DNA from 2 places in the Kitasatospora sp. NPDC092286 genome. Region 2 is predicted to be linked to the other one. Evidence: predicted binding sites of a transcription regulator. Region 2 holds the regulator's gene; the other holds the start of a gene.
What was found. Region 2 encodes HrcA, which represses chaperone genes, less so after heat shock. Its sites were predicted from a motif close to TTNGCACTCNGNNNNNCNGAGTGCNAA; they were not measured.
Positions count from the first base shown of each region.

Region 1: groL (chaperonin GroEL) is a predicted target of HrcA. The motif match lies at 2,616-2,642, and genes of this name have one in related genera.

Region 1 covers NZ_JBIVRD010000006.1:78,752-97,101, forward strand. The annotation lists SAM riboswitch class I at 1-34, shown strand, start outside; gene thrC (threonine synthase) at 52-1,338, shown strand; gene ACIQIB_RS08160 (ubiquitin-like small modifier protein 1) at 1,367-1,645, shown strand; gene ACIQIB_RS08165 (cold-shock protein) at 2,222-2,425, shown strand; gene groL (chaperonin GroEL) at 2,799-4,421, shown strand; gene ACIQIB_RS08175 (hypothetical protein) at 4,513-4,881, shown strand; gene ACIQIB_RS08180 (hypothetical protein) at 4,977-5,645, opposite strand; gene ACIQIB_RS08185 (PadR family transcriptional regulator) at 5,805-6,152, shown strand; gene ACIQIB_RS08190 (hypothetical protein) at 6,167-7,105, shown strand; gene ACIQIB_RS08195 (copper homeostasis protein CutC) at 7,247-7,933, shown strand; gene ACIQIB_RS08200 (HelD family protein) at 8,010-10,061, opposite strand; gene ACIQIB_RS08205 (hypothetical protein) at 10,363-10,575, shown strand; gene ACIQIB_RS08210 (DNA repair helicase XPB) at 10,611-12,248, opposite strand; gene ACIQIB_RS08215 (hypothetical protein) at 12,504-12,752, shown strand; gene ACIQIB_RS08220 (helicase C-terminal domain-containing protein) at 12,823-15,330, opposite strand; gene ACIQIB_RS08225 (hypothetical protein) at 15,482-16,327, shown strand; gene ACIQIB_RS08230 (iron-siderophore ABC transporter substrate-binding protein) at 16,428-17,396, opposite strand; gene ACIQIB_RS08235 (ABC transporter ATP-binding protein) at 17,523-18,350, opposite strand, start outside.
Region 2 covers NZ_JBIVRD010000009.1:193,067-197,846, reverse strand. The annotation lists gene ACIQIB_RS12060 (DUF3097 domain-containing protein) at 1-559, opposite strand, end outside; gene ACIQIB_RS12055 (hypothetical protein) at 603-1,187, opposite strand; gene htpX (zinc metalloprotease HtpX) at 1,210-2,130, opposite strand; gene hrcA (heat-inducible transcriptional repressor HrcA) at 2,392-3,426, shown strand; gene dnaJ (molecular chaperone DnaJ) at 3,500-4,642, shown strand.

The sequences.
Region 1 (18,350 bases), on a different contig from region 2:
CTGTGGCGCGACCGCGTCACGGGGAAGATGAGGAGAGAGGCCTCCGCCATCATGGCTATCGACACCGCCGCACCCGCATCCCTCACCGTTGACCTCGGCCCCGCCGCCGCGCTGTCCTGTCGGGAGTGCGGCACCCGCTTTCCGCTCGGTCCGAGCTTCGCCTGCCTGGAGTGCTTCGGGCCGCTGGAGATCGCGTACGACTTCGGCGGCGAGGCCGCGGAGGACCTGCGCAAGCGGATCGAGGCCGGCCCGGCGTCGATCTGGCGCTACGCCCCGCTGCTGCCCGTTCCGGCCGATGTCGCCGGGAAGCCCAACCTGAACCCGGGCTGGACCCCGCTGGTGAAGGCCGACAACCTGGGCCGTGAGCTGGGCTTCACCGCTCAGCTGCACATCAAGGACGACTCGGGCAACCCCACCCACTCGTTCAAGGACCGCGTGGTGGCCTGCGCCATCGAGGCGGCCCGCGCGTTCGGCTTCACCACGCTGTCCTGCTCGTCCACCGGCAACCTGGCCGGCGCGGTCGGTGCGGCGGCGGCCCGGGCCGGATTCAAGTCCTGCGTGTTCATCCCGCACGACCTGGAGCAGGGCAAGGTCGTGATGGCCGGGGTCTACGGCGGCGAGCTGGTCGGCATCGAGGGCAACTACGACGACGTCAACCGCTTCTGTTCGGAGCTGATCGGCGACCCGGCCGGCGAGGGCTGGGGCTTCGTGAACGTCAACCTCCGCCCGTACTACGGCGAGGGCTCCAAGACGCTGGCGTACGAGATCTGCGAGCAGCTCGGCTGGCGGCTGCCGGAGCAGATCGTCATCCCGATCGCCTCGGGCTCCCAGCTCACCAAGATCGACAAGGGGCTGCAGGAGCTGATCAGGCTCGGTCTGGTCGAGGACCGGCCGTACCGGATCTTCGGGGCGCAGGCGGCCGGCTGCTCGCCGGTGTCGGCCGCGTTCAAGGCCGGCCGGGACGTGATCCGCCCGGTCAAGCCGGACACCATCGCCAAGTCGCTGGCGATCGGCAACCCGGCCGACGGCCCGTACGTGCTGGACATCGCCCGCCGCACCGGCGGCGCGGTCGAGGACGTCACCGACGCCGAGGTGGTGGCCGCGATCAAGCTGCTGGCCCGCACCGAGGGCATCTTCGCCGAGACCGCGGGCGGGGTGACCGTCGGCGTGCTGAAGAAGCTCGTCGAGACCGGGCAGCTGGACCCGGCCAAGGAGACCGTCGCGATCAACACCGGCGACGGCCTGAAGACCCTGGACGCCGTCTCCGACTCCGGCATGACCACCGTCATCCGCCCGACGCTGGAGTCCTTCCGCGACGCCGGCCTCGCCTCCGCCTGACCACCACCCCGCTAGGAGAGCCCCCGCCATGAGCGCCAACGTCCGCATTCCCACCATCCTGCGCACCTACACCGGCGGCTCCGCCGAGGTCGCCGCCGAGGGTGCCACCCTGGGCGATGTCATCGCCGACCTCGACAAGAACCACCCGGGCATCGCCGCCCGCGTCCTGGACGACGCCGGCAAGCTGCGCCGCTTCGTGAACGTCTACGTCAACGACGACGACGTGCGGTTCGCGGAGGGGCTGGCGACCGAGATCAAGGACGGCGCGAGCGTGTCGATCATCCCGGCGGTGGCCGGCGGCTGCTGAGCCCGTCCGCCGCTCTTCCCGGCCGGCCGTTCCCGCGTACGGAATTCCGAATTCCGTACGCGGGGGCGGCCGGCCGCATTTCGGCGGGAATATTTCCGGGTCCAGTCGGAGTAGAGTGTCGCTCGGCTGGGAACAGGGCTCCCCTTCCCCTTTCACCGGCGCCCGAATCCGGCTGAACCCGTATCGCCGGTGACCGTCCGGCCGCTGAGACCGGCGCCGCGCGCACGGCCGTGAAACATGTCAGGCAGATGTCAGAATTCTCAAGGGGATTTGAGTAATTCGTCCGCTATGTCCGGCGTGAAATGCCGATTTCCTCCTGATTTCACCTGAGGTGTCCCCTGGCGGGCCCGGGGAATTCCCTGCGGCTGACCCTGTTGCAGAGGGCGTCGATCCGGATACATTCAGCCGCGATCGACGCGATCGCCCGCCCATCGGATGCCGTCCGGTGGCTCGGCGGGGGACCGCGGCGTGCACGGCTGCGTCCAGGGGGGGTTCCCCGGGCCGGCCTCGAAACCAGACCCGGGCCCGCGACCTGCGGGCGCGTGAAGGGCCAGCACAGCACTAGGGGAGTTCGGAATGGCTCAGGGCACCGTCAAGTGGTTCAACGCGGAGAAGGGCTACGGCTTCATCGCGGTCGACGGTGGTGCGGACGTCTTCGTCCACTACAGCGCGATCCAGATGGACGGCTACCGCACCCTTGAGGAGGGCCAGCGGGTCGAGTTCGAGATCTCTCAGGGGCAGAAGGGCCCGCAGGCGGACATGGTCCGCGCCGCGGTCTGACCTTTCCGACCCCAGGAGTTCGGCTCGGCCCATCGGCTGGTGCGCCTCTTGCTTCGCGACGGGCCCGTACGACACACGTCGTACGGGCCCGTCGGCACGTGCGGCGGCGGGCGCCGCCGCACGTGGCGCCCGGGGCCCGCCGCACGTCCGCCCGCGGGTGGCCGGTGCGGCTCGCGGGTTGCCGATTGGGCTTGCACTCGCCCTGCCAGAGTGCTAATCATTGGCGTTAGCACTCACAGCGTGAGAGTGACAGCGGACCGGGTCGGTGAGGCCCCCGGGAGCGGTAGGGGAAAGGACCCCCGCACACCAGGGCCGTCCGTCGCGGGCACCCCTTGGTCCGAGCAGTCGACCGTGTCCCGGAGGACCACTTCAGATGGCCAAGATCATCGCCTTTGATGAGGAAGCTCGCCGCGGCCTTGAGCGTGGCATGAACCAGCTCGCCGACGCAGTGAAGGTCACGCTCGGCCCCAAGGGTCGCAACGTCGTTCTGGAGAAGAAGTGGGGCGCCCCCACGATCACCAACGACGGTGTCTCCATCGCCAAGGAGATCGAGCTCGAGGACCCGTACGAGAAGATCGGCGCGGAGCTCGTCAAGGAGGTCGCCAAGAAGACCGACGACGTCGCGGGTGACGGCACCACCACCGCCACCGTGCTGGCCCAGGCGCTCGTCCGCGAGGGTCTGCGCAACGTCGCCGCCGGCGCCAACCCGATGGCCCTGAAGCGCGGTATCGAGAAGGCCGTCGCCGCCGTCTCGGACCAGCTGCTGGCCCAGGCCAAGGACGTGGAGACCAAGGAGCAGATCGCCTCCACCGCCTCCATCTCGGCCGCCGACACCCAGATCGGCGAGCTCATCGCCGAGGCCATGGACAAGGTCGGCAAGGAAGGCGTCATCACCGTCGAGGAGAGCAACACCTTCGGTCTGGAGCTTGAGCTCACCGAGGGCATGCGCTTCGACAAGGGCTACATCTCCGCCTACTTCGCCACCGACCTGGAGCGTATGGAGGCGAGCTTCGAGGACCCGTACATCCTCATCGCCAACTCCAAGATCGGCTCGGTCAAGGACCTGCTCCCGCTGCTGGAGAAGGTCATGCAGAGCGGCAAGCCGCTGGTCATCATCGCCGAGGACGTCGAGGGCGAGGCCCTGTCGACCCTGGTCGTGAACAAGATCCGCGGCACCTTCAAGTCCGTCGCCGTCAAGGCCCCGGGCTTCGGCGACCGCCGCAAGGCCATGCTCGGCGACATCGCCATCCTCACCGGTGGCACCGTGATCTCCGAGGAGGTCGGCCTCAAGCTCGAGAACGCCGGCATCGACCTGCTGGGCACTGCCCGCAAGGTGGTCATCACCAAGGACGAGACCACCATCGTCGACGGTGGCGGTGACAGCGAGCAGGTCGCCGGCCGCGTGAACCAGATCCGCGCCGAGATCGAGAACAGCGACTCGGACTACGACCGCGAGAAGCTCCAGGAGCGCCTCGCCAAGCTGGCCGGCGGCGTGGCCGTCATCAAGGCCGGCGCGGCCACCGAGGTGGAGCTCAAGGAGCGCAAGCACCGCATCGAGGACGCCGTCCGCAACGCCAAGGCCGCCGTCGAGGAGGGCATCGTCGCCGGTGGTGGCGTCGCCCTGCTGCAGGCCTCGGTCGCGTTCGACAAGCTGGAGCTCGAGGGCGACGAGGCCACCGGTGCCAACATCGTCAAGGTCGCGCTGGAGGCCCCGATCAAGCAGATCGCGACCAACGCCGGCCTGGAGGGTGGCGTCGTGGTGGAGAAGGTGCGCAACCTTCCCGCCGGTCACGGCCTGAACGCCGCCACCAACGAGTACGTCGACCTGGTCGCCGCGGGCATCATCGACCCGGCCAAGGTCACCCGCTCCGCGCTGCAGAACGCCGCCTCCATCGCGGCGCTCTTCCTCACCACCGAGGCCGTCATCGCCGACAAGCCGGAGAAGGCCGCCGCGGCCGCCGGCGGCGGCATGCCGGGCGGTGACATGGACTTCTGATCCGACTCGATCGGATCGGGCAGTTCCTCGCTCGCATGGGCGGTTCCCTCCGGGGAGCCGCCCGTGCGGCGTTCTGCGGGAGAATGGACGGATGGCTTCCACCGGTGACACCGCTGACATCGAGACCGCCCTGCACAACGCGCGGGCGCTGATCCTCGCCGACCTCTCCGCCCGGGACGTGGCGGACGCCGCCGTGGTGTCGCTGGTGGAGAGCGCCGTGACACACCGGCGCTGGTGGCTGGAGCAGTGGCCGGACGGCGCCGAGTACGTGCTCGGGCTGGTCGCCCAGGACGTCCAGGACGCGCTGCTGGAGGAGTACGGGCGGTGGCCGCTGTGCACCGCGTGCGCGGCGGACGGGGACCCGCACGCGCTCGGCGTGGAGCCGGAGCTCGGGCCCGAGCCGCACTGGGTGTGCGGCAAGGAGGGGGCGGTGGTGTCGCCCGTCGGCCGGCTGTCGTAGACCGCGCCCGGCCGGGACCGCTTTCGGCCGCCGTCGCGCTCCGGGGCGCGACGGCGGCCCTTGTGCCGCCCGGGGCGTTCGCGGTCCGTGGCGTCCTACTCGGAGCCCTCCAGGAGGCCGAGTTCGGCGGCCAGGTTGGCTCGGGCGGGGGCGTCGAAGCGTTCGCGGGCGGCTGGGGTGCGGTAGAGCGCGGGGAGCGCGAGGAGCCGGCGCAGGACCGCCGCGCGCCCGGCCCGGAAGTCCGGCTCGGGGACGAAGGCGTACTCCGCGCGTACGGCGGCCGCGTACGCCGCGTACGCCTCGGGGGTGCCGCCGAGGACGGCGAGGTCCGCGTCACAGAGCACCTCGCCGTCCCGGTCGCCGGGGGCGGGGCGGTGGGTGGTGGTCAGCCGGACCAGCCGCGCGACCTCGGCCACCCGGGCGGCCGGCAGAGCGGCCTCGGTGAGCGCCCGGACGGCGAGGGCCGCGCTGCGCTCCTCGTTCTCGGAGCGGTCGGGGCGGTAGACGGCGTCGTGGAACCAGGCGGCCAGCCGGACGGTGTCCGGTGCGTCGGCGTGTCCGGCGAGCGTGTCGACGTGGCTCAGCACCGCCCGCAGGTGATCGGTGGTGTGGTAGCGGCGCTGCGGCTCGGCCCAGCGGCGCAGCAGCTCGCGTCCGTACGGTTCGGGGTCGGTGCCGGTGCCGCAGCGGTGCAGCAGGGCGGTCCAGTCGGCGAGCAGATCGGCGGCGGCGGGCGGGCCGGCGGCGGCGGACGTGTTCGGCATGGGGTTCATTGTGCTGGCCCGGGCGGACGGTGTGGCCGGGGCGTCGGGATCGGTCGGGTCGTCCTGATCAGTCTGGGCGTCCGGGTCGGGCGGGTCGGGCGGGTCGGCCGGTGGGAGTTCCACTGGACCTATATGTAGGTTAGCGATATATGTAGTCCTATGACAGAACGTGCGATGCAGGAGCCCACGCTGCTTCTGCTCACGGCATTGGCCGATGCCCCACGGCACGGCTACGCGCTCATCCAGGAGGTCGCCGCGATCTCCGGCGGCCGGGTCACGATGCGGACGGGCACGCTCTACGGCGCCCTCGACCGGTTGCTGCAGCAGGGGCTGATCGAGGTCGCGGCCGAGGAGGTGGTGGACGGCCGGGCCCGGCGCTCGTACGCGCTGACCGGGGCCGGCCGCGCCGCCCTGGCCGGTGAGGCCGAACGGCTGCGTGCCGTCGCCACCGAGGCCGAGCGGCGCCTCGCCGTTGTCCGACCGAGGGTCAGGGGGACCTTCACATGACCACACCCACCGTCATGACCACACAGACGGTCGTCCTGCGGGTCGCGCTCCAGCTCTACCCGGCCCGCTACCGCCGCGAGCGCGGCGACGAACTGGCCGCGGTCTTCGCCGACACCACGGCCGAGGCGGGCAGGCAGGCGCTGGCCAGGGAGGCGCTCGACCTCGCCGCGTACGGCCTGCGGGTGCGGACCAGGCTGACCTCCAGCTCCCTCGGCGGGCGGCTGCTCGGGGCGGCCGCGCCACTGATCGCGGCCGCGGTCGCGGGGGCGAGTCTGTCGCCGTGGTTCAGCGATGTGGACGCCGTCGCCTGGAACTTCGCCGGGGAGACGAGCCTGGGCCGGGCGATCATGATCGCGCAGCCGGTGGTGGCGCTCCTGCTGGCCCTCGCCGCGATGGTGGGGAGCTGGACGGTGGCGCGGATCTTCGCGGTGGGGGTGGTGGTCACCGGGCTGCTCGGCATGAGGGACGCGTTCGCGCCGGAGGCCATGGGCTGGTGGTGGACCCTCTACACGAGCACCTCGGTCGTGCCGTTCGTGCTCTCCGGGCTGCTGGTCATCGCCGCGCCACGGGACCTGCTGAGCCGCCCGACGGGGTGGCCGCGCGCGCTGATGGCGGCGTCGGCGGTCCTGGGCGGACTCATGGTCGCGGCCCAGGGGAACTACGACACCCGCTACCTGATGAACGCCCCGTGGTCGACCGTTCTGGTGGTCGTTCCGCTGTTCCTGGTGCTCACCGTGGTGCGCGGCTGGCTGCTGCCCGCCGCGGCGGGGCTCGCGATGCTGCCGCTGAGTGCGGCCTTCAGCGTGTTCAGCCTCTGGGAGGAGACCGGCGGTATCTGGCGGCTGCTCCCGGTCGGTACGGCGGCGGTGGCGCTGATGCTGGCGGCGGTTCTGGTCAAGCGGCGGCGCGGCGGCGTTCCCCCGGGTACGGAGGGATGGCGCACCGCGATCTGATCGGACCGGGCCGGGCCGCCGCCGGGTGGCCCGGCCCGGCGGCGTGACGACCGGAGGACGGGCCGCGACCGGAGGGCAGGTCCCGGCCAAACGGCCGCAGGGGGCTCGCCGGGGGGCCGCGGGATGTGGCAGTCTACCGATATGTCTAGACCAATTCTCGAAGTCATCGCGCTGACGCCCCAGGACGCCCAGGCCGCCGAGTCGGGCGGCGCCGACCGGCTCGAACTGGTCACCGACATGGCCGCCGACGGGCTCACCCCGTCGGTCGAGGACTTCGCCAAGATCCGCGCGGCGGTGGACATCCCGCTGCGCGTGATGCTGCGGATCCGGGACGGCTTCGCGCCGGGCGACCTGGACGAGCTGCGCGCCCGCGCGGCCGCGCTCCGGGCCGAGGGCGCCGACGAGTTCGTCCTCGGCTTCCTGGACGCCGACGGCGCCGTCGACCTGGCCGCCACCGAGGCCGTCGCCGAGGCCGTGGCGGGCTGCCGCTGGACGTTCCACCGGGCGATCGACCACAGCGCCGACCGCGCCGCCGTGCGCGCCGCCGTCGGCGCGCTGCCCGGGCTGGACACCTTCCTGACGTCCGGTGCGGTCGGCGGCGTGGACGCGGGCCGAGAGGTGCTGCTGGCGGAGCTGGCCGCGGCCGGGAAGCCCGGTTACGGCCAGCGGATCCTGATCGGCGGCGGGCTGCGGGCCGAGCACCTGCTGAGCCTGCGGGCGGCCGGCTTCGACGCCTTCCACGTCGGTGGCGCGGTGCGCGTCGACGGGTGGCAGTCGCCGGTGGACGCGGGCAGGGTCGCCGAGTGGCGGGCGCTGATCGACGGCTGAGGGGTGGGTGACGGGTGACAACTGACAGATAACAGACTCTGTTATCTGTCAGTTGTCACCCGTCGTCCGGCTGTCGTCAGCGCAGCTGTTCGGGCAGCGGTTCGGCGTGCAGCACCGTGAGCCCCGAGACCGCGCGGGTGAGCGCCACGTACAGGCGCCGCAGGCCGGTCCGCCGGTCGGGCTCGCCGGCGATCACGGCGGCCGGCTCGTCGAGCACCACGTAGTCGTACTCCAGGCCCTTGGCCAGCGAGGCCGGGACGAGGGTCAGCCGGGCCTCCGCGCTGGTCTCGGCGCCGGGGGAGAGGTGCGGCAGACCTGCGGCGGCCAGCGCCTCGGCGAGCAGTGGGACGCGCTCGTCGGCGGCGATCAGGCCGGTCGAGCCCTCGTGCTCCAGCGCCCGGTGACAGGCCGCGATCACCGCCTCCGCCAGCACGCCCCGCTCGACCTGACGGATCGTCAGCGACCCGGGCGCCTCGCGGACCGAACTGGCCGGAGCCAGGCCCGGGGCGATCGCGGGCAGCAGCCGGGAGGCGTACGCGATGACCTCCTCCGGCACCCGGAAGCCCTTGGTCAACTCCTCGATGTGGGCGGCGGGTTTGCCCAGGTGGTGCAGGGCGTCCGGCCAACTGGCCGTCGCCCAGGGGGTGGTGCCCTGGGCGAGGTCGCCGAGGACGGTCGCCGAGCCGGTGGTGCAGCGGCGGCCGACCGCGCGGTACTGCATCGGGGAGAGGTCCTGCGCCTCGTCCAGCACCACGTGGCCCAGCGAGGGGGTGCGCTGCACCAGGTCGGTGGCCTCGTCGACCAGGACGGCGTCGGCGGCCGTCCAGCGGGCGGTCTTCACCGAGCGGCCGGGCCTGGGCCGGAGCACCGTCCGCTGCTCCTCGGGGGTGAGGACGCCGTCCGCGCACTCGGCCAGGAACTCCGGTTCGGAGAGCAGCCGCAGGACCAGCTTGGCCGGTTCGACCAGCGGCCAGCACTGCTTGACCACCGCCTTGACCGCCGGGTTGCGGGCCACCGCGTCCTGCACCCGGTCGTCGGGGGCCTCGCCGCCCTGCTCCATCTTCAGCAGCACGGTGTGCGCGATCCGCTGCGGCAGCGCGTCCCTGGCGGCACCGTAGCGGATCGCGCGGCCCTTCAACTCCTCGATGATCTCGACCAGTTCGTAGGCCGGTACGCGCCAGCGCCGGGAGCCGCGGACCACCACGCAGGGCTCGGTGGGCAGCGTGATGCCCGAGCGCACGGCCCGGCGCAGCACCTCGGCCATCCGGGCGTCGCCCTTCAGCCGGGCCGCCTCCGCGGTGTCCTCGCCCCGGACCTCGACATGCGCGACCAGCTGCTGCACGGTGGCCTGCGCCACCTCCAGCTCGCCCAGGGCGGGCAGCACCTGCTCGATGTAGGAGAGGAAGGCGTTGTTCGGGCCGATGACCAGCGTGCCGGTCCGGGCGAGGCGCTCGCGGTGCGCGTACAGGAGATAGGCGACACGGTGCAGGCCGACGGCGGTCTTCCCGGTGCCGGGGGCGCCCTGGACGCAGACCGTGCCGCTGATGTCGGCACGGACGATCTCGTCCTGCTCGGGCTGGATGGTGGCGACGATGTCGCGCATCGGCCCGACGCGGGGCTTCTCGATCTCGGCGGCGAGCAGGGCGGAGGCGGTGTCCGACTCGGCGGGGTCGGTGAGGTGCTCGTCCTCGTAGGCGGTCAGCTCGCCGCCGGTGTAGCCGAAGCGGCGGCGCCGCTCGACGTCCATCGGCGCGGTCCGGCTGGCCCGGTAGAACGGCTGGGAGACCGGCGCGCGCCAGTCGATCACCATCGGGTCGCCGTCGGCGTCGTGGACGTGCCGCCGGCCGATGTAGAAGTTCTCCCCTCCGCTGCCTTCGGACAGCTCCTCGCTGATCGCGTGCAGGTAGTCGAGGCGGCCGAAGAACAGCGGGGTGTGCGAGAGGTCGGCCAGGGCGGCGATCCGGGCCTCGATCTGCTTCTGGAGGACGATGGCGGTGACCCAGGTGCCGGTCACGTCGCGGATGTCCAGCGACTGGACGTCCTCGCGCATCGCTCGCAGCGCGGCCCTGGAGGCGGCCAGATGGTCGCGTTCGCGCTGGAGGGGGTCGGTGGTGGGGGTGGCGGGCACAGCGAACCTTCCCGGCTGCCCCGGAAGCGGGCGCAGCGGATCGTTGGAGCTCACAGTGGGTACAGCCGACCGGTTGCCGAACGGTCGGCGCCTCCCCCGGCTGCCTGCGGGACTCAGCAGGTACCACGGTTCGGGAGGGGGCAGACGAACGATCCTAGACCCGGTGGCCCCACGGTTCCACCCCCGGTTTCCCCGGACGGGGCCCTCAGGGCCTCCGTACATCGGGAGGACGACCTCCGTCCTGCCGGATACGGCCTTTGGGGTGATGTGTCCGGCGCGCCCGGGTTCTACCGTTGAAGACATGAGCACCGTACACATCACGGCGCCCCGGGCAGCGGCCACGACCCCCCGGGTGCCGACCCAGAAGTCCGTCGCCCGCCCCGCCGGAGCGACCGCCGCGACCGTCCCCGGCCGCCGCCGCAACCCGCTGGCCAGGGCCGTCCGCAACGTCGGCATCGCCCTGGACACCGCCGCGCGCGTGGTCTTCCTCGGGCGCGACGGCGTCGGGTACTGATCCTCGGCGGGTACGGACCGGCGGGTACGGACCCGCTAGAGCACGTCGTCCGCGTCGATGATGCGGTAGGCGTAGCCCTGTTCGGCCAGGAAGCGCTGGCGGTGGGCGGCGAAGTCCTGGTCGACGGTGTCGCGGGCCACCACGGAGTAGAAGTGGGCCGCGTGGCCGTCGGCCTTGGGGCGCAGGACGCGGCCGAGGCGCTGGGCCTCCTCCTGGCGGGAGCCGAAGGTGCCGGAGACCTGGATGGCGACGGTCGCCTCGGGCAGGTCGATGGAGAAGTTGGCGACCTTGGAGACCACCAGGACGCTGATCTCCTTGTTCCGGAAGGCCTCGAAGAGCTTCTCCCGCTGGGCGTTGCTGGTCTCGCCCTTGATCACCGGGGCGTCCAGGACCTCGCCGAGCTCGTCGAGCTGGTCGATGTACTGGCCGATGATCAGCGTCTGGTCCTTCTCGTGCTTCTTGACCAGGGCCTCCACCACCCGACGCTTGGTCGCCGTGGTGGCGCAGAAGCGGTAGCGCTCCTCGGGCTCGGCGGTGGCGTAGGCGAGCCGCTCGGTGTCGGTCAGGGTGACGCGGACCTCGCAGCAGTCGGCGGGCGCGATGTAGCCCTGCGCCTCGATCTCCTTCCAGGGCGCGTCGAAGCGCTTGGGGCCGATGAGCGAGAAGACGTCCCCCTCGCGGCCGTCCTCGCGGACCAGGGTGGCGGTCAGACCGAGGCGGCGACGGGCCTGGAGGTCGGCGGTGAACTTGAAGACGGGCGCGGGCAGCAGGTGCACCTCGTCGTAGACCACCAGGCCCCAGTTGCGGGCGTCGAAGAGCTCCAGGTGGGCGTAGACGCCCTTCCGCTTGGTGGTCATCACCTGGTACGTGGCGATGGTGACCGGGCGGATCTCCTTCTTCGTCCCGCTGTACTCGCCGATCTCGTCCTCGGTGAGCGAGGTGCGCTTGACCAGTTCGTGCTTCCACTGCCGGGCCGAGACGGTGTTGGTGACCAGGATCAGGGTGGTCGACTTGGCCTCGGCCATGGCCGCCGCGCCGACCAGCGTCTTGCCGGCACCGCAGGGCAGGACGACGACGCCGGAGCCGCCGTGCCAGAAGCCCTCGACGGCCTGGGCCTGGTACGGGCGCAGCTGCCAGCCGTTCTGGTCGAGCTCGATGGGGTGCGCCTCGCCGTCCACGTACCCGGCGAAGTCCTCGGCGGGCCAGCCGAGTTTGAGCAGCACCTGCTTGATCTGGCCGCGCTCGGACGGGTGGACGACGACGGTGTCGGGGTCGATCCGGGCGCCGACCAGCGGGGCGATCTTCTTGGAGCGCAGCACCTCCTCCAGCACCGGCCGGTCGGTGCTGGTGAGCACCAGGCCGTGGGTCGGGTGCTTGGAGAGCCGGAGCCGTCCGTAGCGGGCCATGGTGTCGGCCACGTCCACGAGCAGCGCGTGCGGTACCGGGTAGCGCGAGTACGTCACCAGGGCGTCGACCACCTGCTCGGCGTCGTGCCCGGCCGCGCGGGCGTTCCAGAGCCCGAGCGGGGTGATCCGGTAGGTGTGCACGTGCTCGGGGGCGCGTTCGAGTTCGGCGAACGGCGCGATGGTGCGGCGGCAGTCGGCGGCCTTGGGGTGGTCGATCTCCAGGAGAAGAGTTTTGTCGCTCTGGACGATGAGCGGTCCGTCGTTCACGCGGGGAAGCCCTCCACTGGCTGACACTGACAGGCTGGACTGATGACCGGCCGACCGGCCGGGTCGACCGGTTGGTCTGACCGGTTGGTCTGACCGGCTGGTCCGACGCAGACCCTCCAGTGTCGCGCATTTCGTGGCGGACGCGGGCGGCCACCGTGGTTCGGCCGCCTTCGAGGGGCCGGAGCCGCTGTCCGCCGCCCGGGCGGTCGGTGGGCCGGGCGGTAACCGGGGGGCCGCTCCGTCGTTGAGCCGGGCATGAACAAGTCGAAGCGCGTCCTCACAGCCCTCGCCCTCGCCGGTACGGCCTTCGCCGCCACCGCCTCCTCCGCCGGTTCCGCCCACGCCCTCGCGGGCCTCGGCGAGACCGGCGGCCCGTTCGCGGCCGGCGGGTTCCTGCTCGCCGATCTGGTCAGCGGCGGCAGCCTGCCGGTCGGCCAGAGCGAGATCGGCACGCTGGCCGATCAGGCGATCAAGGAGAAGATGCAGCAGGGGCAGGCGCACTGACCCGCTGCGGTGAGCAGGGCCCGCCCCGGGGAGCGGGCTCCGTCCCGGCGGCCGGGCTCCGTTCCGGCGGTCAGGCGGAGTCCTCCAGTTCGGCCACGCCGGTGATCCGGTGGAGGGCGAAGGTGCGGAGTTCGTCGGCGTGGTGGTCGAAGGCGGTGACGTAGCCGCCTTCGACCTTCACCGGGTCGATGATGCGCTGGCTGGCGAGGCCCTCGGCGTTGAGGTAGCCGATCCACATCCGCTCGCCGAGCAGGACGGCGGTCTGCAGAGCGGCGAGGGTCTCGGCCGCGGCGGTGCGCGGCAGCTGCCGCGGGTCGGGGGTGGGCTCGCGGCGGATGGCGGTGGCGGCGCGGTCGCCGGCCCGGATGGCCTTGATGGCGGCCGCGAGGAGAGTGTCGTCGGGCGTGGGCGGGCCGTCGGGGACGGGGACGGGGGCCGCGCGCGGCGGGGTGCGGTGGCGGTCCGGGCGGGTGATCAGGACATCGCCCTCGGCCGACTCGGCGGCGGGCGCGTAGCCCATGGTGCGCAGGGCGGCGAGCAGGGCGTCGGGGGCGGCCTGGGAGGCCAGGACGGTGGGGGCGAGCAGGCGCAGCCGCAGATCGACGGAGCGCCGGTCGGCCAGCACCTCGGCGAGCAGCGCCGGGTCGTCGCAGCGCAGGTACGAGGAGGCGGCGCCGACCCGCAGCACGCCGTGCCGGCGGGCGACGTCGTCGATCAGATAGGTGAGCGGCTGGGGTACGGGCGTGCGGGAGTGCTGCTCCAGGAAGACCTGCAGGTCGGCGGCGGTGCGGCCGGCGTCGAGCGCGCGGCGGACGGACTCCGGGGTGAACCGGTAGACGGTGGCGCCGCCCTTGGACTCGATGTCGGCGCAGAGCGCGAGGGCCTGGCCGAGCGGGGCGAGCAGCGGGCCGGGGGCGATCGCGGTGAGGTCCGGCTGGAGGATGACGTGGTCCAGCGGGCGCGGCAGCAGCGGGGCGAGCACCTCGGCCGGGTCGGCCTCGGCGGTCAGCAGGGCGCGGGCGGGGGCGGCGAGGGCGCCGCGGCCGGTGACACCGAGGAGTTCGGCCTCGGCGAGGGTCCAGGCGGTGAGGTCGTCGCGCAGATCGCGGCCCTCGCCGGTGGCCGGGCCGCCGCGCAGCGGGCGCTGCCAGCGCAGGGTGGGCAGCAGTTCGTCGGCGGTGGCGGGGGTGCCGGGCGGCAGTTCGGCGAGCAGGGCGAGAGTGGCCCGGCGGACGGACGGGGCCAGGGTGCGGTCGAGTTCGGGGCCGAGCGCGGCCCGCGGCTTGCCCTTGCCGTCCGGGCTGCCGGTGAGGGCGGCGACGCGGGTGGCGGTGAGCCAGCAGCCGGCCAGCCGGGCCCAGCGTCCGGCGGTGTCCTGCTGGAGCCAGGCGTCGTACCCGGGGGTGGGGGCCCAGCGTTCGTCGGCCTCACCGTCGGGGGCCAGCAGGCCCGCGGTGTAGGCGAGTTCGAGCCAGAAGGCGGCCTGGCGCTCGGTGGTTTCGAGGGCCTGGGCGGTGCGCTTGAGGTCGCGGACGCCGACGCCGCCGGCCCGCAGGGTGGCGGGCGGGGTGAGGCCCCAGAGGTCGAGCAGTTCCTCGACGATCCGGACGGCGGTGTGGGCCTGGCCGGCGGCGGCACTGTCCACAGCCTGTGGATCGCGCGGTGGAGCGTCGGGTACGGGCTCGGGCTGGACCGGTTCGGTCATGCGGTGGGTGCGGCCGCCGCGCAGGTGCAGAGCGAGTTCGCGGGGCAGCACGACGCTGCCGGGGCTGGTGGGCAGCAGCAGACCGCGGGCGAGCAGCCACTCGACCGGGCTCTGCGCGTCCTCGGCGGTGACCGGGCGGGTGGCGTCCGGGACGGTCCCGGTGGGCGGGCCCCAGACCAGGCGGTCCAGCAGGCGCAGGGCCGGTTCGGGGGCGCCGGCGAGCAGGGCGTCGCAGCGGGCGCGGTCGGTGAGCAGCGCGGTGAGCGCGGCGACGGCGGTGACCGGGTCGGGGGTCGCGGGCAGGCCGGCGGAGGCGAGCAGTTGCTGCAGCCGGGCCGGGGACATTCCGGGCGTGGCCTCGGCGAGGGTCGGGCCGAGGCCGGTGCGGCCGGGGTTGGCGGCGGTCGGGGTGAGGGCCTCGCGGACCGCGATGACCAGGCGCAGTCCGTTGTCGGGGCCCCAGAGCAGGGCGCGGTCGCGCAGTGTGGCGAGGGCCCGGGGGAGGGCGGCGGCGACGGCGGCGCGGTCGGCGGTGGTGAGCGGGGTGGCGCCGGGGTGCGGCTTCACCTTGGCGGGGCCGGCCAGCAGGGTCCGGACGGTGGCGAGCGACGCGCCGTCGGGGGCGGCGGCCAGGGCCTCGGCGACCTGGAGGGTGAACCGGTCGAGGCGTTCCAGGGCGCGCAGCGCGGAAGCACGGGAGGAGAGCCGGGCGGCGAGCTGGGTGAGGTCGCCGGGGACGGGATTGAGCAGGTCGGGGCGGGACCGGAGCAGGGCGGCGAGGTCGTCGTCGGGGCGGGTGCGGAGCTCCTCGGCGAGGGTGCGGGGGCCGGCGGCGGACTTCCCGGGGCGTTGGGGGCCCTGCGATGTGGTCATTCGACCTAGGTTAGTCGCGTCGGGTGGCGGTGCGGGATGAGTCGCGGGCGGCTGTCGATCATCCGGGCGGCCCGGGCTCGCGTGGGCGGGGGCCGGATGGGTAGCGTCACGATCGGCGGGGACGGGCTCGGGCAAGGCGGGGTGTTGGGTGATGTCGGACGGCGAGTGGTGGCGTAAGCGCGGGCCGTGGAGCGAGCCGCCGGGCGGAGGCGGGCCGGCGGACGGGGACAGTGTGTACGCGGCCGGGCCGCCCGGTGTGCCGGGGATGCCGTCCGTCCCGCCGGCCCCCGCGGCTCCGCCCAGGGTGTCGGAACCGTTCGGCGAGACGTCCGAGGGGCCGCTCGCGGGGTCGTCGGCCGGTGCGGACGCTCCGCCGGCGTCGCAGCTGTACTCGGCGGACCCGGGCGGCTGGGACCTCGTGATGCTCAACTTCTCGGACGCGCCGCAGGCGCCCCCCAAGCCGATCCCGGAACAGCGGACGCCCGCGGAGGACACGCCGGACCCGGCGCCAGCCGAGGAGACGGCAGCGGGGAAGGCGGCGGGGAAGGGCGGGCGCAGGAACAAGAGGAAGGCCAGGGCCAAGTCCGGGAGCGAGGGCGGCGGGGCCCCGGCGGGGGCGCCGCGGCAGAGCGTGCTGGCCGGCCGCCGCCCGTCGCCGTTGCTCCTGCTGTCCTCGGTGACGCTGGTCGGCGGTGCGGTCGTCGGGCTGGTCCCGGCGCTGCTGGTGGGCTGGGCGCTCGGCTACCTGTCCCGTCAACTGACCGACTTCACCCGTAAGTTCGCCATTCTCGGCATTCCGCTGATCACGATGAGCGCGACCACCGTCTGGTTCTGGGGCCGCGCCCAGGGCCGCTGGGGCGAGGCGCTTCAGCCGGGCGAGCAGGTCGGCCAGGTGACCTGGTCCGCGGCCCCCGGGGCGCTGCGGGTGGCGGCGGTGCTCTCCGCGCTGTTCCTGCTCGGGGTGGCCATGCGGCGGGCGGCCCGGACGGAGGGCTGAGGCCGGGGCCTCGCGTGCCGCGCCTACCGGCTGTTCTCGCCGGTCCCCGTCCGCGCCGATCACGGGTGGAGCCGGACGGGCGGCACGCGGCCGGCCAGGCCTACGCCCCCAGAAAGCGCTGGAGCTGGGCGAGGACGAAGTTGGCGCCGGTGTAGCCGATGCCCTGGAACCAGAGCTGGTCGTCGACGGGGAAGGCCCGGTGGGCGTGGACGGCGCCGAGGGCCTGCCAGCCGGGGCTCGCCAGGGTGGCGGTGGTGCCGGCCCGGCCGGGGTTGCCGTAGGTGGCGTAGAGCAGCAGGTCGCCGTCGGCCCTGGCGATCTGGTCCAGGGGGATCTCGATGTCGGCCTGGTCGACGTTCTGGGCGTCCGGGCGGCCGAGTTGGACGTCGGTGAGCAGGGTGCCGGGGAAGCTCTGTTTGCCGTACAGCCGGATGCCGCCGCCCTCGACGAAGCGGACGAGGCTGATCTTCCGGCCGGACGCCTTGGCGCCGGCCAGCGCCTGGATCACCTGGGAGACGTGCCGCTGGTAGGCGCCGGCGAAGGCGGTGGCCGCGTTCTGACGGCTGAGCGCCTGGGCGTGCAACTGGACGTTGGCCTTCCACGGGGCGCCGGTGGTCTGGGTGAGGACGGTGGGGGCGATCTGCCGCAGCGTGTCGTAGCGGTCGCCGTCCCGGGCCTGGTTGGAGAGGATCAGGTCGGGACGCACGGCGCGGATCGCGTCGAGGTCCGGGGCGCCGGGAGCGCCGACCGGGGTGATCCCGGCGACCCGGGAGGCGGGCCAGTAGTCGGGGAACGTGGGGTCGACGGCTGCCCGGGCCGCGCCGACCGGGGTGATGCCGAGGGTCAGCGCGGAGTCGAGTTCGGCGGTGTCCAGGGTGACGACACGCATCGGCGCGCCCGGTACCGTCACCGGGCCCATCGCGGTGTTGACGGTGACGGCGGGCAGCGGGGTGGGGGAGAGGACACCGGCGGCGTTGTCGGCGAGCGGGGTGCCGCGCCGCGCGGTGCACCCGGTGAGGGCGGCGCCGCCGAGCCCGGTGAGCAGGGTACGGCGGGTGATCGGGGGCATCGGCGGTCCTCGGACGGGGGCGAACGGGCGGCGGCGCGTCGATTATGTCCGAAATGATGCTATGCGTCCTCGTCTGCGGCCTGTGGCGCGCCCCCCGCCGGTCGTGCCGTGGCCGTGCCGTGGCCGTCAGGCGTCCGCCTTCACCGCCCACGGCGAGCCCGGGACGACCAGGGGTGTGCCGGTGACCGGGTCCGGCACGACCACCGAGTCCAGCCCGAAGACCTCCCGGACCAGCTCCGCCGTGACGACCTCGCCCGGCGCGCCCTGGGCGACGATCTGCCCGTCCCGCATCGCGACCAGGTGGTCGGCGTACCGGGCGGCCTGGTTGAGGTCGTGCAGCACGGCGACCACCGTCCGGCCGCGTTCGACGTTGAGCCGTCGTACCAGGTCCAGGACCTCGACCTGGTGGGCGATGTCCAGGAAGGTGGTCGGCTCGTCCAGCAGCAGGATGTCGGTGCCCTGGGCGAGCGCCATCGCGATCCAGGCCCGCTGGCGCTGCCCCCCGGAGAGCTCGTCCACACTGCGTTCGGCCAGCTCGGCGGTCGACGTCCGCTCCAGTGCCTCGGCCACCGCCTCCTCGTCCTCCGCCGACCACTGCTGCCACCAGCTCTGGTGCGGCTGGCGGCCGCGCGAGACCAGGTCGGCCACCGAGATGCCCTCGGGCGCGGTCGGGGACTGCGGCAGCAGCCCGATCCGCTGGGCGATCCGCTTGGTGGGGATCCGGGCCAGCTCGGCGCCGTCCAGCAGTACCGCGCCCCGGACGGGCTTCAGCAGCCGGCCGAGCGCGCGCAGCAGGGTGGACTTGCCGCAGGCGTTCGGGCCGACGATCACCGTCACCCTGCCGTCGGGAATCCGCAGGTCCAGCCCCTCGGCGACGGTACGCGCCTCGTAGGCGAGGGTCAGGCCCCGGGCTTCGAGGCGGTGGTCGGGCGCCGGGCCGGCGGGCACCAGGTG
Region 2 (4,780 bases):
CGGCGATGCGGTGCTCCTTGGTGCCGGGGAGCAGGTGGTCCACCAGGACGCCGAGGCGGCGGCCGGGGCCGGGGGCGAAGTCGGCGACGATGGCGGGCAGGTCGTCGACGCCCTCCAGGTACTCGACGACCACGCCCTCGATCCGCAGGTCGTCGCCCCAGACCCGCTCGACCAGCTCGGCGTCGTGCCGGCCCTCGACGTAGATGCGCGACTCGCGGGCCACCCGGGCCCGGGCGCCGGGGACGGCGATCGAGCCGGAGGCGGTGCGGCCGGGGGCCCGGGACGGCGCGGGCGCGGCCGCCGGGGGGCGGACCAGGGTGACCGGCCGGCCCTCCAGCAGGAAGCCGCGCGGCACCAGCGGGAAGACCCGGTGCTTGCCGAAGCGGTCCTCCAGGGTGACGGTGAAGCCCTCCGCGGTCTTCTCGCACCGCACCACCGCTCCGCAGAAGCCGGTCGCCGCCTCCTCCACCACCAGGTCCCGCTCGGCGGACACCTCCGGGGCGGGCTGCTGCCGCTTCCACGGCGGGGTCAGGTCGGGTCCGTACTGGTGGCTGCGCATGGAAGGTGACTATAGGGAAATCCGGCGGAGGGCCGGCGGGAGGTCAGAGCCCCGGCGCGCCCCAGACCGGGAACCAGCGGGTGAGGTCCTTCTCCAGCCGCAGGTCGTTCCCGAGCATGGCGTTGACCTGCAGTTCCAGGGGGCTGTTCCGCTTCTCCCCGCCGCCCGGCATCGGCGCGAACGGGTAGAAGGTGCCGCGCTTGTACAGGTAGACCAGCGCCAGCGACTGCCCCCGCTCGTCGCGGAAGGCCACCAGCGAGCAGAGCAGCTGCGGTCCGAAGCCGTTCGCCTCCAGCTCGCTGTTGACCGCGTGCAGGTCGTTGACCAGCTCCGGCAGCTCCTCCGGGGTGTGCCGGGCGAGCAGCCAGGAGTAGCCGTACCCGTCCTTGGAGGCCTCCACCGGGACGCCGCCGCGCTCGGTGTCGGCGTCCAGCAGCGCCCGCACCTGCCGTTCGACCTCGCCGAACGCCCCGCCCTCGACGGCCGCGAAGCAGACCGAGCCGAGACCGGTCGGCCGGAAGCCGGTCGCCGCCTCCAGGGTCAGTGCCGCCGAGGGGACCCCGAACAGCTGGTCGAGGTCGGGCTTGACGGGCTTGGTGCGCCCGAACAGGGCGTCCAGGAATCCCACGGCGGTCCTTTCCCGAGGTGGTTCAGCGGCCCAGCTGGGCCGAGATCTTCGCCAGCTGCTCCAGTCGCTGCTCCAGCGACGGGTGGGTGGAGAACAGCTGCGAGGCGGTCTCCCGGGCGCTCAGCGCCGGGGCGAAGTAGAAGGCGTTGTACGGCTGTGCCTGGCGCAGGTCCTTGGACGGGATCGCGGCGATCTGGCCGGTCACCTTGGTCAGCGCCGACGCGAGCGCGCTGGGCCGGCCGGTGAGCTGGGCGGCGGCGCGGTCGGCGGCCAGCTCCCGGTAGCGGGAGAGCAGCCGGGTGAGCAGGAAGCTGATCGCGTACACCACGATCGACACCAGCGGGATGATCAGCGCGGCGATGGCGGCGTTGGAGTCGTTGTTGTTGCGGCCCCCGCCCATGAACCCGCCGTACATCGCGATCCGGGTCATCGCCCCGGCCAGCACCCCGAGGAACCCGGCGATGGTCATCACCGCCACGTCCCGGTGCGCCACGTGCGAGAGCTCGTGCGCCAGCACGCCCTCCAGCTCCTCCGGCTCCAGCCGCCGCAGCAGCCCGGTGGTCACGCAGACCACGGCGTTCTGCGGGTTGCGGCCGGTGGCGAACGCGTTCGGCATGTCGTTGTCGGCGACCGCCACCCGCGGCTTGGGCATGTCGGCCAGCGCGCAGAGCCGGTCGATGGTGCCGTGCAGCTGCGGATACTGTTCCGGGCTCACCCGGTGGGCGCCCATCGCCCGTTCGGTGATCTTGTCGCTGAACCAGAACTGGGCCACGAAGAGACCGCCCGAGATCAGCACGATCAGTGGCCAGGCCCCGCGCAGCAGCACGATCAGCAGGCCGGTGAATCCGACGTACAGCAGCCCGATCACGAACATCGTCGCGACCATGCGGCCGGTCAGGCCGCGGTCGGGTGCGAAGCGCGTGTGCTGGCCCGAGCTCGACATCGCTGCTCCTCCGTTAGCCGTTCGCTTTCGATGCTGCCACCCGGACGGGCCCTCGGCATCACCCGCGCGCCGGATATTGCGCGCAGGATCACTCGGGCCGGGCCGTTCCTGCCGTCGGACCCGGGCCTTACACTGGCAGGTACGGTTCTGGCACTCGGCTGTTCAGAGTGCCAAAGCCGGGGCCTCCCAGAACGGCCCGCAACATGCCAGAACGGACACATGTCACTACGGACAACGTGCGAAGACGGAGGTGCGTGCCCCATGGCCGGTGAGGTCCGTCAGCTGGACGACCGCAAGCTCGCGGTGCTTCGCGCCATCGTCCAGGACTACGTGGGAACCGAGGAGCCGGTCGGCTCCAAGGCCCTGGTGGAGCGGCACAGCCTCGGCGTGTCCCCGGCCACCGTCCGCAACGACATGGCCGCGCTGGAGGAGGACGGCTACATCCACCAGCCGCACACCAGCGCCGGGCGGATCCCCACCGACAAGGGCTACCGGCTCTTCGTCGACCGGCTCGCCGAGGTCAAGCCGATGAGCGCGCCCGAGCGGCGGGCGATCCGGCACTTCCTGGACGGCGCGGTCGACCTGGACGACGTGGTCGCCCGGACGGTCCGGCTGCTCGCCCAGCTCACCCGGCAGGTCGCGGTGGTCCAGTACCCCTCGCTCTCCCGGTCGACCGTCCGGCACATCGAGCTGGTCGCGCTGGCCCCGGTCAAGGTGATGCTGGTCCTGATCACCAACACCGGCCGGGTCGAGCAGCGGATGATGGACTGCCCGGGCCCGGTCGGCGAGACCCTCCTCGCGGATCTGCGGGCGCGGATCAACGCGCACGCGGTCGGGCAGCGGCTGCCCGAGGTGCCGGGGCTGCTGGAGGAGTTGCCGGCCGGTTTCGAGGCGGCCGACCGGCCGGCCGTCGTCACCGTCCTGGCGACGCTCTTCGAGGCGCTCGCCGAACAGAACGAGGAACGGATCATGCTGGCCGGCACGGCCAACCTGACCCGTTTCGGCCACGACTTCCCGCTCACCATCCAGCCGGTGCTGGAAGCGCTGGAGGAGCAGGTCGTCCTGCTCCGCCTCCTGGGTGAGACCGGCGACGCGGGGATGACGGTCCGGATCGGCCGGGAGAACGCCTACGAGGGGCTCAATTCCACCTCGGTCGTCTCCGTCGGTTACGGTTCGGGCGACGAGAGCGTGGCCAAACTGGGTGTGATCGGTCCGACCCGGATGGACTATCCGGGCACAATGGGGGCGGTGCGGGCGGTGGCACGGTACGTGGGCCAGATCCTGGCCGAGTCGTAGGAACAGCCACCATCAGACCGATGGTGGTACCCAGTCGCAAGCACTACTACAGGCGGAACAAGCGGAGCATTTGGTGGCCACGGACTACTACGCGGTACTCGGCGTCCGACGGGATGCGGGGCAGGACGAGATCAAGAAGGCGTTCCGGCGCCTGGCGCGCGAACTGCACCCGGACGTCAACCCGGACCCGAAGACGCAGGAGCGGTTCAAGGAGATCAACGCCGCCTACGAGGTGCTCTCCGACCCGCAGAAGCGTCAGGTCTACGACCTCGGCGGGGACCCTCTCTCGCCCAACGGCGGCGGAGGCGCGGGCGGCTTCGGCGCGGGCGCGGCCGGTTTCGGCTTCTCCGACATCATGGACGCCTTCTTCGGCGCCGCGGCCGGCCAGCGCGGCCCGCGCTCGCGGACCAGGCGCGGCCAGGACGCCATGATCCGGCTGGAGATCACCCTGGAGGAGGCCGCCTTCGGCACCACCAAGGAACTCCAGGTCGACACGGCCGTCACCTGCACCACCTGCAGCGGGGAGGGCGCCGCGCCCGGCACCTCCGCGCAGACCTGTGACATGTGCCGCGGCAAGGGCGAGGTCTCCCAGGTCACCCGGTCCTTCCTGGGCCAGGTCATGACCTCCCGCCCCTGCCCGCAGTGCCAGGGCTTCGGCACCGTCGTGCCGACCCCGTGCCCGGAGTGCGCGGGCGACGGCCGGGTCCGCGCCCGGCGCACCCTGACGGTCAAGATCCCGGCCGGTGTCGACAACGGCACCCGCATCCAGCTGGCCGGCGAGGGCGAGGTCGGCCCCGGTGGCGGCCCCGCCGGCGACCTGTACGTCGAGATCGCCGAGACCACCCACACGGTGTTCCAGCGCCGCGGGGACGACCTGCACTGCACGGTCACCATCCCGATGACGGCCGCCGCGCTCGGCACCCAGGTGCCGCTGCAGACGCTGGACGGCCTGGAGGAGCTCGACATCCGGCCCGGCACCCAGTCCGGCCAGTCGATCCCGCTGCACGGCCGGGGCATCACCCACCTGCGCGGTGGCGGCCGGGGCGACCTGATAGTGCATGTCGAGGTGCAGACGCCCACCAAGCTCGACGCCGAGCAGGAGGACCTGCTCCGCCGCCTCGCCGTGCTGCGCGGCGAGGAGCGGCCGTCCGGCCAGTTCGCGCCCGGCCAGCAGGGGCTGTTCTCCCGGCTGAAGGACGCGTTCAACGGGCGCTGAGGCGCCCGCAGGAGTGTGCAAGCACCACGAGGGGCGGGGGGGGGGGGGGGCGCGCCGCGCCGCGGCCCCCCCCCCCCCCGCCCCCCCCGCCGCCCCCCCCCCCCCCCCGGGCCCCCCCCCCCCCCCCGGGCGGGCGGG